Regions from separate parts of the Kribbella voronezhensis genome, predicted to be linked through region 1. Evidence: riboswitches for the same ligand, from Rfam matches in the RefSeq annotation. Region 1 holds a riboswitch; the other holds the start of a gene.
What was found. A riboswitch is a leader RNA that binds a small molecule or an ion and turns the genes downstream of it on or off. The one in region 1 is predicted to bind cobalamin.

Region 1 (5,876 bases):
CCGCAACCGGATCTACGAAGCTCCTGAACTGATCGATGCCTTCACCCTCCTCGAACGCCGGTTCGCCAGTCCGGCCGCGGACACCCTGATCGCGGCGCCTAGCAGACCCGTTCCGTCAGTGCCACGACCAACACGCTGAGCTGATTGACTTTCCTCGCTTTCTCGATGAACAATTCGAACATACGTTCGAGAGCAGGACCAAATCGGGGAGTGTGAGGATCTGTGATGCCGGAGCCGTTCGACTGGGACATCCTGCAGCGACCATCGGCGATGGCGATGGTGCGCGGGCAGCTCGGCTTCAGCTGGATGGTGTTGTCGGGCCGGCTCGCCGCGCTGACCGACGAGGAGTACTTCTGGCGCCCGAGCAGCGAGGCGCTGACCGTCGTCCGGCGGCAATATGCCGGCCGGTTCAGATCGCTCGGGTCCGGCGAGTGGGTCGCCCAATGGCCGGACGAGCCGGATCACCGGGGGCCGCGGACCATCGCCTGGCTGATCGCGCATCTGACCGAGACCTTCTTCGAGCGCTGGGAGTGGACCTTCGGCGCGAGCAGGCAAGGCCGGGCCGACATCACCCTGCACGGCAACGCGCAGGACGCGGTCGCCTGGCTCGCGCACTGGGTGGACGCCTGGAGCAACTCGATCGCCGAGCTGGACGAGGAGCAGGCGATGACCGTCGGCCTGTCCCAAGCCACGGAGCTCGACGCCGCCGAGCCCTTCGGCCACGTCGTCCTCCGGCTCAACCGCGAACTCATCCACCACGGCTCCGAGATCATGACGCTGCAAGACCTGCACGCCCTGGCCGCCTGACCAGCCCGCCGGCCGTCATCCGGCCGGTCCTGATGCGCCTGACCGCTGGGGCGACTGCTCCATTCCACCGCCCGGAGAACGCCCCGGCGGTCAGGTCCCCCTGTCCCACCGTTCATCCAGTGGGCCGGGGGCACAACCAGCTCTCAGGAAAGCGCCCCGGTGGCCAGCTCCCAGACCTGGTCGAAGGCGTTCATTTCAACGGGGTTGAAACGGTTCTTGGTGACAGCAACCGCCACGCCGGTAGCCGTGTCGGCGTACGCCGCCCCGCCCCCGAAGCCCACCATGCCGAACACGGTCGGCGCGACCGGTCGCATCCCCACCTGGCCGATCGTGTAGCCGAGCCCGTACCGCGCCGGGCCACCGGTCATCTCGTCGTTGCCGGCCGTGGAAAGACTCGCGATCTCCCGCAACCGGGCCGGGCTCACCAGCCGGACACCGTCGACCTCGTCGAGCAGCGCGGCGTACATCCGGGCCATCGATCGGGCGGTCACGATTCCCCCGGCGGGCACGTCGGAGCTGATCAGGCCGGGGTTGTTGGCATAGGCGGCATTCGGGAACAGCTGAAGAGGAGCAGCCTTGAACAACGGGAAGTCCGGTGGCAGCGAAGCGAACATCGCCGCCCCCTCCGGGTCGTCCTCGCAGCGCGCCACCCGGTCCAGCGCAGCAGCCGGTACGCCGAAGAACAACTCGCCGGCGACCCCCAGTCGCTCCCCGATCCCCTCGGCCAGCACCTGCGACATCGGCTTCCCGGTCGCCCGCCGGACGATCTCGCCGACGATGAACCCGAAGGTGACAGCGTGATAGCCGACCCGCTCCCCCGGCTTCCACCACGGTTCGAGGTCGGCGATCAGCGCACACATCCCGTCCCAGTCACACAGCCGCTCCACTGTCAGGTCGGCCGGCACCGCCGGGACCCCGGCCGAGTCAGCACCTGTCTGACCGTCGCGGACTCCTTGCCGTGCGCACCGAACTCGGGCCACAGCTCGGCCACCAAGGTGTCGTAACCGAAGACTCCCTGCTCGACCAGCACGTGCACGACGGTCGCGGCGACGCCCTTGACCGCGGAGGCGGCGTAGAACAGCGTGTCCGACCCGACCGGCCGCCCGGTCTCGCTGTCAGCGACGCCGGCCACCGCGTCCACGATCAACTCGCCGCGGCGATAGACGGCGGCCTGCACCCCGGTCTCGGTTCCCGACTCGACCAGCCTGTCGATGACAGCCTGCACCCGCTCCTGCAAATCGCTCATCCCGGTTCCTCTCAGGCGACGGCGTCGCCCCACCGGCGACTCGCAGTACTTGGTCGGAGCTGTCGAGCCCAGCTTGACATTGGCCCACGAGGCGATCTTTCCACAACATGTGCGACACGCGGCGCGTCGTACCACTAGATGTAGGGGTTGCGGGGTTAGTGTCTTCCTACTGGTCGACAGGGGAATCCGGTGGAAATCCGGAGCTGCCCCGCAGCGGTAAGCGGGGACTGTGTTCCGTGAGCCCGAATACCTGTCGCCGGGGCGCACACCGCCGGTGTGCGCTGTCCGAGGCCTCGAGGGCGGGCCGCAGGGCGTGACAGAACGGGTTCGGTAGCGGCCCCTGTCTCGTCGTGCGCGCAACTCCCCAGGTCCCGGTCGTCAAAGACTCGCGTGGAGAGAGCGCTTGTGACCATCGTTTCGTCATCTGAACCAACCACCGGACGAGCACCGCACCAGCTGACCGTCGTACGGCGTGACGGGAGCAGTGCCGCGTTCGACCCGACCAAGATCTCGGTTGCCCTGAGCAAAGCCTTCCTCGCCGTCGAAGGCGCCGAGGCCGGCAGCAGCCATCGCGTCCGCGACCTGGTCGCCGACCTGACCGACCGGGTCGTCGCCGCACTGACCAGCCGCGGTGACGCGCGGCGCAGCGTGCAGGTCGAGGACATCCAGGACCAGGTCGAGCTGGCGCTGATGCGGGCCGGCGAGCACCAGGTCGCCCGGGCCTATGTGCTCTACCGCGAGGAGCGCACCAAGGCCCGCACCCCCGACACCACCGCCGAGCTCGACACCAAGCCCGTCATCAACGTCCGTGCCGCCGACGGCACCACCGCAGCTCTCGACATCGACCGGCTGCGTGTGATCGTCGCCGAGGCGGCGGCAGGCCTCGAGTCGGTCGACGCCGAGCTGATCCTGAACGAGACACTCGGCTCCTGCTACGACGGCATCGCCCAGCACGAGGTCGAGCTGGCCCTCGTGATGGCCGCCCGTGGCTACGTGGAGACCGAGCCGGAGTACAGCTTTGCCGCGGCTCGGCTGCTGCTCGACCAGATCCGCCGGGAGACGCTCGGCCGGGTGCACGGCGAGCCGCGCCAGGCGAGCCAGGCCGACATGGCCACGGCGTACGTCGACTACTTCCCGCTCTACATCCAAACTGGGATCGACGCCGGGCTGCTCGACCCCGAGTTGGCCACCTTCGACCTGGCGAAGCTGGCGGCGGCGATCAAGCCGGAGCGCGACCTCGACTTCGCCTTCCTCGGCCTGCAGACCCTCTACGACCGCTACCTGCTGCACATCGACAAGACCAGGTTCGAGCTTCCGCAGGCGTTCTTCCTGCGCGTCGCGATGGGGATCGCGCTCAAGGAAGACAACCGCGAGGACCGCGCGATCGAGTTCTACGAGCTGCTCAGCTCGTTCCGCTTCATGTCCTCGACGCCGACGCTGTTCAACTCCGGTACGACGCGGCCGCAGCTGTCCTCGTGCTTCCTGACCACCGTCGAGGACGACCTGGCCGGCATCTTTTCCGGCATCCGCAACAACGCGCTGCTCGCGAAGTACTCGGGCGGACTCGGCAACGACTGGACTCCGGTGCGCGGGATCGGCGCCAAGATCCGCGGCACCAACGGTGAGTCGCAAGGCGTCGTACCGTTCCTCAAGATCGCCAACGACACGGCGGTCGCGGTCAACCAGGGCGGCAAGCGCAAGGGTGCCGTCTGCGCGTACCTCGAGACCTGGCACATGGACATCGAGGAGTTCCTCGACCTCCGCAAGAACACCGGCGACGAACGCCGCCGTACGCACGACATGAACACGGCGAACTGGGTGCCCGACCTCTTCCTGCAGCGGGTCGAGGCCGGTGGCGACTGGACGCTCTTCTCCCCCGACGAGGTCCCGGACCTGCACGACCTGTACGGCGCGGCCTTCGCCACGGCGTACGAGAACTACGAGCGGGCCGCCGAGCGCGGCGAGATCCGGGTGTTCCGCAGGGTGAAGGCGGTCGACGTGTGGCGCCGGATGCTGACCGTCCTGTTCGAGACCGGTCACCCGTGGATCACCTTCAAGGACGCCTGCAACCTGCGGTCGCCGCAGCAACACGACGGCGTGGTCCACTCGTCGAACCTGTGCACCGAGATCACGCTGAACACCACCGTCGACGAGACCGCGGTCTGCAACCTGGGCTCGGTCAACCTGGTCGCGCACCTGACCGGCACCGGGCTGGACGCCGACCTGCTCCGCGACACCGTGAAGACGGCCGTCCGGATGCTCGACAACGTGATCGACGTGAACTTCTACACCACGCCGGAATCCGAGCGCGCGAACCAGCGGCACCGCCCGGTCGGCCTCGGACTGATGGGTTTCGCCGACGCGCTCTTCGCACTTCGGATCCCCTACAGCTCGGACGCCGCGGTCGAGTTCGCCGACAGCTCGATGGAGCAGATCAGCTACCACGCGATCGAGGCGTCCACCGACCTCGCCGCGGAGCGCGGCCGGTACCAGACGTACGAGGGATCGCTGTGGAGCCAGGGCATCCTCCCGATCGACTCGCTCGAACTGCTCCGCGAGGCCCGCAACGGCGACCTGACCGTTGACACCGGCAAGCAACTCGACTGGGACGTACTCCGGGCGAAGGTACTCCGTGACGGCATGCGCAACTCCAACGTGCTGGCGATCGCACCGACGGCGACGATCTCCAACATCTGCGGCGTGAGCCAGTCGATCGAGCCGATCTACCGCAACCTGTTCGTCAAGTCGAACATGTCCGGCGAGTTCACCGTCGCCAACCCGTACCTCGTCGCCGACCTCAAGGCGCGCGGGCTGTGGGACCAGGTGATGGTGTCGGACCTGAAGTACCACGACGGCATCCTCGCCCAGATCGACCGGATCCCGGCCGACCTGCGGGAGCTGTACGCGACGGCCTTCGAGCTGGATCCGCTGTGGCTGGTCAAGGCGGCATCGCGCCGGCAGAAGTGGCTCGACCAGGCCCAGTCGCTCAACCTCTACATGTCGGCGCCGTCCGGCAAGGCGCTCGACGAGCTGTACCGCTCGGCGTGGCGCTACGGGCTGAAGACGACGTACTACCTGCGATCGCAGTCGGCCACCCACGTGGAGAAGTCCACCCTGCAAGGCACGGACGGCCGGCTCAACGCCGTACCGGTCGCGCTCCCTGGACTTCCCGAGCCGACCGGTGCCGCCTGCTCCATCGAGGACTCCGATTGCGAGGCCTGCCAGTGACCACCACCGGACTGGGTGAGATCACCCTCGGAGCGGCTCGGGTCGAGGTCGCCGACAAGGCGATGATCAACGCCCGCGCGGACGTGAACCAACTGCTGCCCTTGAAGTACCAGTGGGCCTGGGACAAGTACCTTGCCGGGTGCAACAACCACTGGATGCCGACCGAGGTGTCGATGCAGGCCGACATCGCGCTCTGGAAGTCGCGGGACGGTCTGACCGAGGACGAGCGGCTGATGCTGAAGCGCAACCTCGGCTTCTTCGCCACCGCCGAGTCCCTGGTCGCGAACAACATCGTCCTCGCCGTCTACCGTCAGCTCACCAACCCCGAATGCCGCCAGTACCTGCTTCGCCAGGCGTTCGAGGAGGCCGTGCACACGCACACCTTCCAGTACATCTGCACGTCGCTCGGTCTGGACGAGGGCGAGCTGTTCAACATGTACCGCGAAGTGCCGTCGATCTCCGACAAGGACGCCTGGGCGCTGAAGTACACCCAGCACCTGGAGGATCCCGAGTTCAGGACCGGTACGCCGGAAGCCGACACCGACTTCCTCCGGGACCTGATCGCGTTCTACGTGGTCTTCGAGGGGATGTGGTT
Region 2 (5,876 bases), on a different contig from region 1:
CTGCCGGCCATCAGTGGTGCCGACGGTGTGGACCTGCTGGAGTCCGTCGCGCGCAAACTCGTGCTGGGTATGGAAACGCTCGGCTGGGATGCGGCCAAGGTGCCGGTCGTCGTCGACGAGGTTCTCGGCCGCGCGTCCGACGGCGTCACCGCCTCGCTGACCTTCGCCGCCACCGAGGTCGTGCCGCGACTGGCCCGGACCGGCGACGAGCTGACCAACGTACTGCGTGCACTGGCCGGCCGCTTCGTCGAAGCCGGCCCGTCCGGCTCGCCGACCCGCGGTCTGGTGAACGTCCTGCCGACCGGCCGCAACTTCTACGCGGTCGACCCGAAGGCCATCCCGAGCCGCAACGCGTGGGACGTCGGCGTCGCGCTGGCCGACTCGCTGCTCGCTCGACACCGGGCCGAGACGGGGGAGTGGCCGCGATCGGTCGGCCTGACCGTGTGGGGCACCTCCGCGATGCGCACTCAAGGCGACGACCTGGCCGAGGTGCTCTGGCTCCTCGGCTGCCGCCCGGTCTGGGACGAGGCGTCCCGCCGCGTCACCGGCTTCGAAGTTGTCCCTCTGGATGAGCTCGGTCGGCCGCGGGTCGACGTGACGATCCGGATCTCGGGGTTCTTCCGGGACGCCTTCCCGCACGTGGTTTCGCTGCTGGACGAAGCCGTTCGGACGGTCGCCGCGCTGGAAGAAGATGCCAGCGACAACTACCTTCGCGCGCACGTCCAGGCTGATGTTGCCGAGGGCAATGACTTGCGGTCGTCGACGGCCCGGGTCTTCGGTTCCAAGCCCGGCTCGTACGGTGCGGGGCTGCTGCCACTCGTCGACGCCCGGAACTGGCGGACCGACGCCGAGCTCGCCGAGGTCTACGCCGTCTGGGGCGGGTACGCGTACGGCAAGGACCTCGACGGCGCGGAGGCCCGGCCGTCGATGGAGCGCGCCTACGCGCGGATCCAGGTAGCGGCGAAGAACGCGGACACCCGCGAACACGACATCATGGACTCGGACGACTACTTCCAGTACCACGGTGGCATGGTCGCGATGGTGCGCCACCTGACCGGGTCGAACCCGAAGGCGTACATCGGCGACTCCGCCGTACCGGCTCAGGTGAAGACGCGGACGCTCGAGGAGGAGACCAAGCGGGTCTTCCGGGCGCGCGTGGTGAACCCGCGCTGGATGGCGGCGATGCAACGGCACGGGTACAAGGGCGCCTTCGAGATGGCCGCGACAGTGGACTACCTGTTCGGGTACGACGCGACCGCGGGCGTCGTGGACGACTGGATGTACGAGACGCTGACCAAGGAGTACGTCGCGAATCCGGAGATCGCCGAGTTCTTCCGCAAGTCGAACCCGTGGGCCCGGCACGGTATCGCCGAACGGCTGCTCGAGGCGGCTCAGCGCGGTCTGTGGTCGGAACCCACCGACGAGGCTCTGGAAACCCTGCGCACGGCCGTCCTGGAAACAGAAGGTGACATCGAGGATCGCGGCTGAGACACCATCCGGGGGCGGTCCGGTCGTGTGATTGGGTAATGACATGGCTTCTGAGCAGTTGCGAGTCCTGATCACCAACGACGACGGCTACCAGGCTCGGGGGATCCGGGCTTTGGCGCGCGCCGTCGCCTCGGCCGGTCACGAGGTGCTGGTGGTGGCGCCGCTGACGGACCAGAGCGGCGTCGGTACGGCGCGGGCCGGCTGGGTCAACCGGCCGATCACGACCGCCTCGGAGGACGACGACGGGATCACCTACATCGGGGTCGACGGCACGCCGGCGCTCGCTGTCACGATGGCCCGCCTCGGCGCGTTCGGCAAGTCGCCGGAGCTGGTCGTGTCAGGGATCAACCACGGCTACAACTTCGGCGCGATCCTGCACTCGGGCACGGTCGGCGCAGCGCTCACCGGCGCGACCCAAGGGGTGTCGGGGCTGGCGATCAGCATCGGCTCCGAGGACCCGCGGCACCTGGAGGTCGCGGCGGACATCGCCGCCGAGCTGATCGACTGGCTCCGCGACGAACCGGTCGGCACGGTCCTCAACATCAACGTTCCGGACGTCCCGAAGACCGACCTGCGAGGCGTCCGAAGCGCCCGCCTGGCACCGGTGAACCCCAGTCGCCTCAAGGCCGGCGTGGCGCCCACCGGCGAGCCGATCATGATCCTGCGCGACCCGGATCCGTCCCAGGACCCCGAATCCGACGAGGCACTACTGACCGAGGGCTATGTAACCGTCACCTCGATCACCGGCGTCCAGGCCCTCCCAGACACCAGCCCAGCCGAACACCTCAGCAAGCACCTCGACTAGCCCGCGCCCCCGACATCCCGCCAGCCCGGTTCCCGCGAGCCCGCCAGTCCGGGTTCCGCGAGCCTGCCAGGCCCGCGTTCCCGGGAGCCCGCTAGTCCGGTTCCCGTGAGCCCGTGAGCCCGGGAGCCCGCGAGCCCGCGAGCCCGCGAGCCCGCGAGGCCGCGTTCCCGCGAGCGCGCCAGGCCAGGTTCCGCGAGCCCGTGAGTCCGCGAGCCCGCCAGGCAAGGTTCCGTGAGCCCGTGAGCCCGCGTTCCCGGGAGCCCGCGAGCCCGCGTTCCCGCAAGCCCGCCAGTCTGGGTTCCGCGAGCCCGCTAGGCGGGTTCCTAGGCGGGTTCCGGGAGCCTGCTAGTCCGGTTCCCGCGAGCCCGAGAGCCCGCTAGGCCGCGTTCCCGGGAGCCCGCGCGTCCGGGTTCCCGGAGCCCGCTGGTCCGGGTTCCTGGGAGGCTGCTAGTCCAGTTCCCCGAGAGGCTGCTGGTTCGGTTCCCGGGAGGGTGCCGGGTGAGGTTGGTCTCCGGGCGGTGAGCGATGCCAGGTGGTGTGGAATGATCGCCGGGACGGTTGGAGAGGAACACCGGTGACGGCTCTGAAGGAGCCGGAGTCCGGGGCGGTCCCGCCACTGTGACCGGGTGCGAACCCGGAAGCCAGGACATCTCCCGCCGTCCGCCAGGGAGCGCTCTCCGCGTTCCGGGCGTGCCAGGTGCCGAGGCGGGCGTGGACACCCGCAGGACGAAGGGAACACCGCTGATGCGGCCAGCTCCACCCAATTCTCAGCCTGCCCCCACCCCCGCGCCCGAGCCCGACGGCGCGCTGCCGCAGGCCCCCTCACCGCAGGGCGCTCCGGCGGAAGGATCCGCGCCTCGCGGCGCGCTGCCGCAGGCCCCCTCACCGCAGGGCGCTCCGGCGGAAGGATCCGTACCTCGCGGCGCGCTGTCGCAGGCCCCCTCACCGCAGGGCGCTCCGGCGGGAGAGTCCGCGCCTCGCGGCTCTCTGTCGGAGGGGTCCGCGCCTCGCGGTGCGCTGTCGGACGGCTTTCCGTTCACCGCTGTTGTGGGGATGGAAGAGCTGCAGCTCGCCTTGATTCTTGCGGCGGTTTCGCCGGCGATCGGTGGAGTACTGATCCGGGGCGAGAAGGGTACGGCGAAGTCCACCGCTGTTCGCGCCCTCACTGAGATCCTCCCCGCTATCGAGGTGATCCCGTCCTGCCGCTTCTCCTGTGACCCGAACCACCCCTCCTCCGACTGCCCCGACGGTCCCCACGAGATCGCCGGCGAGAACGGGAGAGAGCGCTCCCTGCGATCCGCGCGATTGGTCGAGCTACCGGTCGGAGCGACCGAAGACCGCGTACTCGGCTCGCTGCATCTCGAGCGAGCGCTCTCCGAAGGCGTCACGGCGTACGAGCCGGGTCTGCTGGCCGCTGCACATCGCGGACTCCTGTACGTCGACGAGGTCAACCTGCTGCACGACCACCTGGTCGACGTACTCCTCGATGCCGCAGCGATGGGTCGCGCGACAGTCGAGCGGGACGGTGTCTCCGTCACCCACCCGGCGCGCTTCGTGCTCGTCGGCACCATGAACCCCGAGGAAGGCGAGCTCCGCCCTCAGCTTCTCGACCGATTCGGCCTGACGGTCGATGTCGTCGCGAGCCGGGACCCGGCCGTTCGCGTCGAGGTGATGCGGGCGCGGCTGAGCTACGAGGCCGGCCCGGCGGCGTACGTCGCCAAGTTCGCCGACGCCCAACGCGAACTCGCCGAGCGGATCGTGAAAGCGCAGAGCCTGCTGCCGGAGGTGATCCTGACGGACGCCGCACTCCGTCAGATCGCCGAGATCTGCGCGTCCTTCGACGTCGACGGCATGCGCGCAGACCTCGTCACAGCCCGTACCGCGGTCGCCCACGCCGCCTGGTCAGGGCGCACTGTGGTCGAGGTGGAGGACGTACGAGCGGCGGCCAAGCTCGCTCTCCCGCACCGCAAACGCCGCAACCCGTTCGACGCGCCCGGCCTGGACGACGAGCAACTCGACCAGGCGATCAAAGACAGCACCCCACCCGAACCGGACCCCGACGACGATCCCGACGGCGGCCCGGACAACCCGGGTGGTGGTCCGGACGGTGGTGGCCCGGACAACAGCGATGGGGGAGAGGAAGGCGACGCACCCCCAGAGCACGACGACGCATCCCCGCAGCACGACGCATCCTCGGACCAGGAGGCCTCCTCGGACCAGACTGCCCGAGAGAACCCAGAGAGCGCTCTCCCGGGCCCTGCGCCGACTGGTCAGGTGGCAGCCAGTTCCGAGCCCTACAAGGCTCGCTTGCTCAGCGTCCAAGCAGCAGGAGCCGGCGTCGCCGGTCGCCGGTCCCGCGCGATCACCGAGGTCGGTCGCGTCGTAGGCGACCGTGCCCGAGTCGGCCGCGAGCCGGGCCGCCCGCACCTCCTCGCCACCATCCGCGCAGCCGCCCCCCACCAACACACCCGCCGCACCGCCGACACGCCAACCAAGCCCACCCCCTCAGGTGCGCGGTCTTGGCGGCCGGGGCTTGTTGTGCGGGGGAGCGACATTCGGTTGGCTGTGCGGGAAGGGCGGGAGGGGAATCTTGTGCTCTTCTGTGTCGATGCGTCCGGGTCGATGGGGACCAAGAGGCGGATGGGTGAGGTGAAGACCGCGATTGTTTCGTTGTTGCTGGATGCGTATCAGCGGCGCGACAAGGTTGGTCTGGTGACCTTTGCCGGTGCGACCGCCACGGTGGCTCTGCCGCCGACGGGTAGCGTCGAGACCGCGGTACGGCGGCTCGAATCGTTGCCGACCGGCGGTCGAACCCCGCTCGCCGAAGGGCTGCTGCAAGCGGCCGACGTACTGCGGATCGCGGCGATCCGTGATCCTCGGCGCCGGCCGTTGCTGGTGCTCGTGACGGATGGTCGGGCGACTCACGGAGAGAGCGCTTTCGACAAAGCCAAGCAGGCGGCCGGCTGGCTGGCGATGCAGGGGATCGCCAGCGTCGTGGTGGACTGCGAACCGCGTCGCGGCGTACGGCTCGGGCTGGCTGCCGAGCTCGCCGGCGTCCTCGGCGCCGAGTATCTGGATCTGGGTGAAGTTGCCGCAGGCAACCTTGTTCGAGCCGTCACCACGAGGAGCGCCGCCTGATGCCGCAGGGACAACCGAGTGTCGTACCGCAGGACGGTCTGACCACCCGCCAGCGCCGGAACCGGCCGTTGCTGATGGTGCACACCGGTGAGATGAAGGGCAAGTCGACCGCGGCGTTCGGGATGGCGCTGCGCGGCTGGAACCAGGGCTGGAACATCGGGGTGTTCCAGTTCGTCAAGAGCGCGAAGTGGAAGGTCGGCGAGGAGAGCGCGTTCAAGGCGCTCGGCCGGTTGCACGAGGCAACGGGTGAGGGCGGGCCGGTCGAGTGGCACAAGATGGGCGAAGGGTGGAGTTGGTCGCGCAAGGCCGGTTCCGAGGAGGATCACGCCGCGGACGCGCTCGAAGGCTGGCGGGAGATCCAGCGCCGGATCGCGGCCGAGACGCATGATCTCTATGTGCTGGACGAGTTCACCTATCCGATGAAGTGGGGTTGGGTGGACGTCGA

Region 2: another riboswitch for cobalamin. It lies ahead of EV138_RS01010 (magnesium chelatase subunit D family protein); the one in region 1 lies ahead of EV138_RS36115 (ribonucleoside-diphosphate reductase subunit alpha).

What each region holds. Positions count from the first base shown of each region.
Region 1 covers NZ_SOCE01000003.1:310,889-316,764, reverse strand. The annotation lists gene EV138_RS36130 (Fic family protein) at 1-139, shown strand, start outside; gene EV138_RS36125 (DinB family protein) at 226-807, shown strand; partial or broken gene EV138_RS36120 (serine hydrolase domain-containing protein) at 951-2,053, opposite strand; cobalamin riboswitch at 2,190-2,325, shown strand; gene EV138_RS36115 (ribonucleoside-diphosphate reductase subunit alpha) at 2,459-5,281, shown strand; gene EV138_RS36110 (ribonucleotide-diphosphate reductase subunit beta) at 5,278-5,876, shown strand, end outside.
Region 2 covers NZ_SOCE01000001.1:220,776-226,651, reverse strand. The annotation lists gene cobN (cobaltochelatase subunit CobN) at 1-1,488, shown strand, start outside; gene surE (5'/3'-nucleotidase SurE) at 1,532-2,293, shown strand; cobalamin riboswitch at 2,832-2,968, shown strand; gene EV138_RS01010 (magnesium chelatase subunit D family protein) at 3,347-5,431, shown strand; gene cobO (cob(I)yrinic acid a,c-diamide adenosyltransferase) at 5,431-5,876, shown strand, end outside.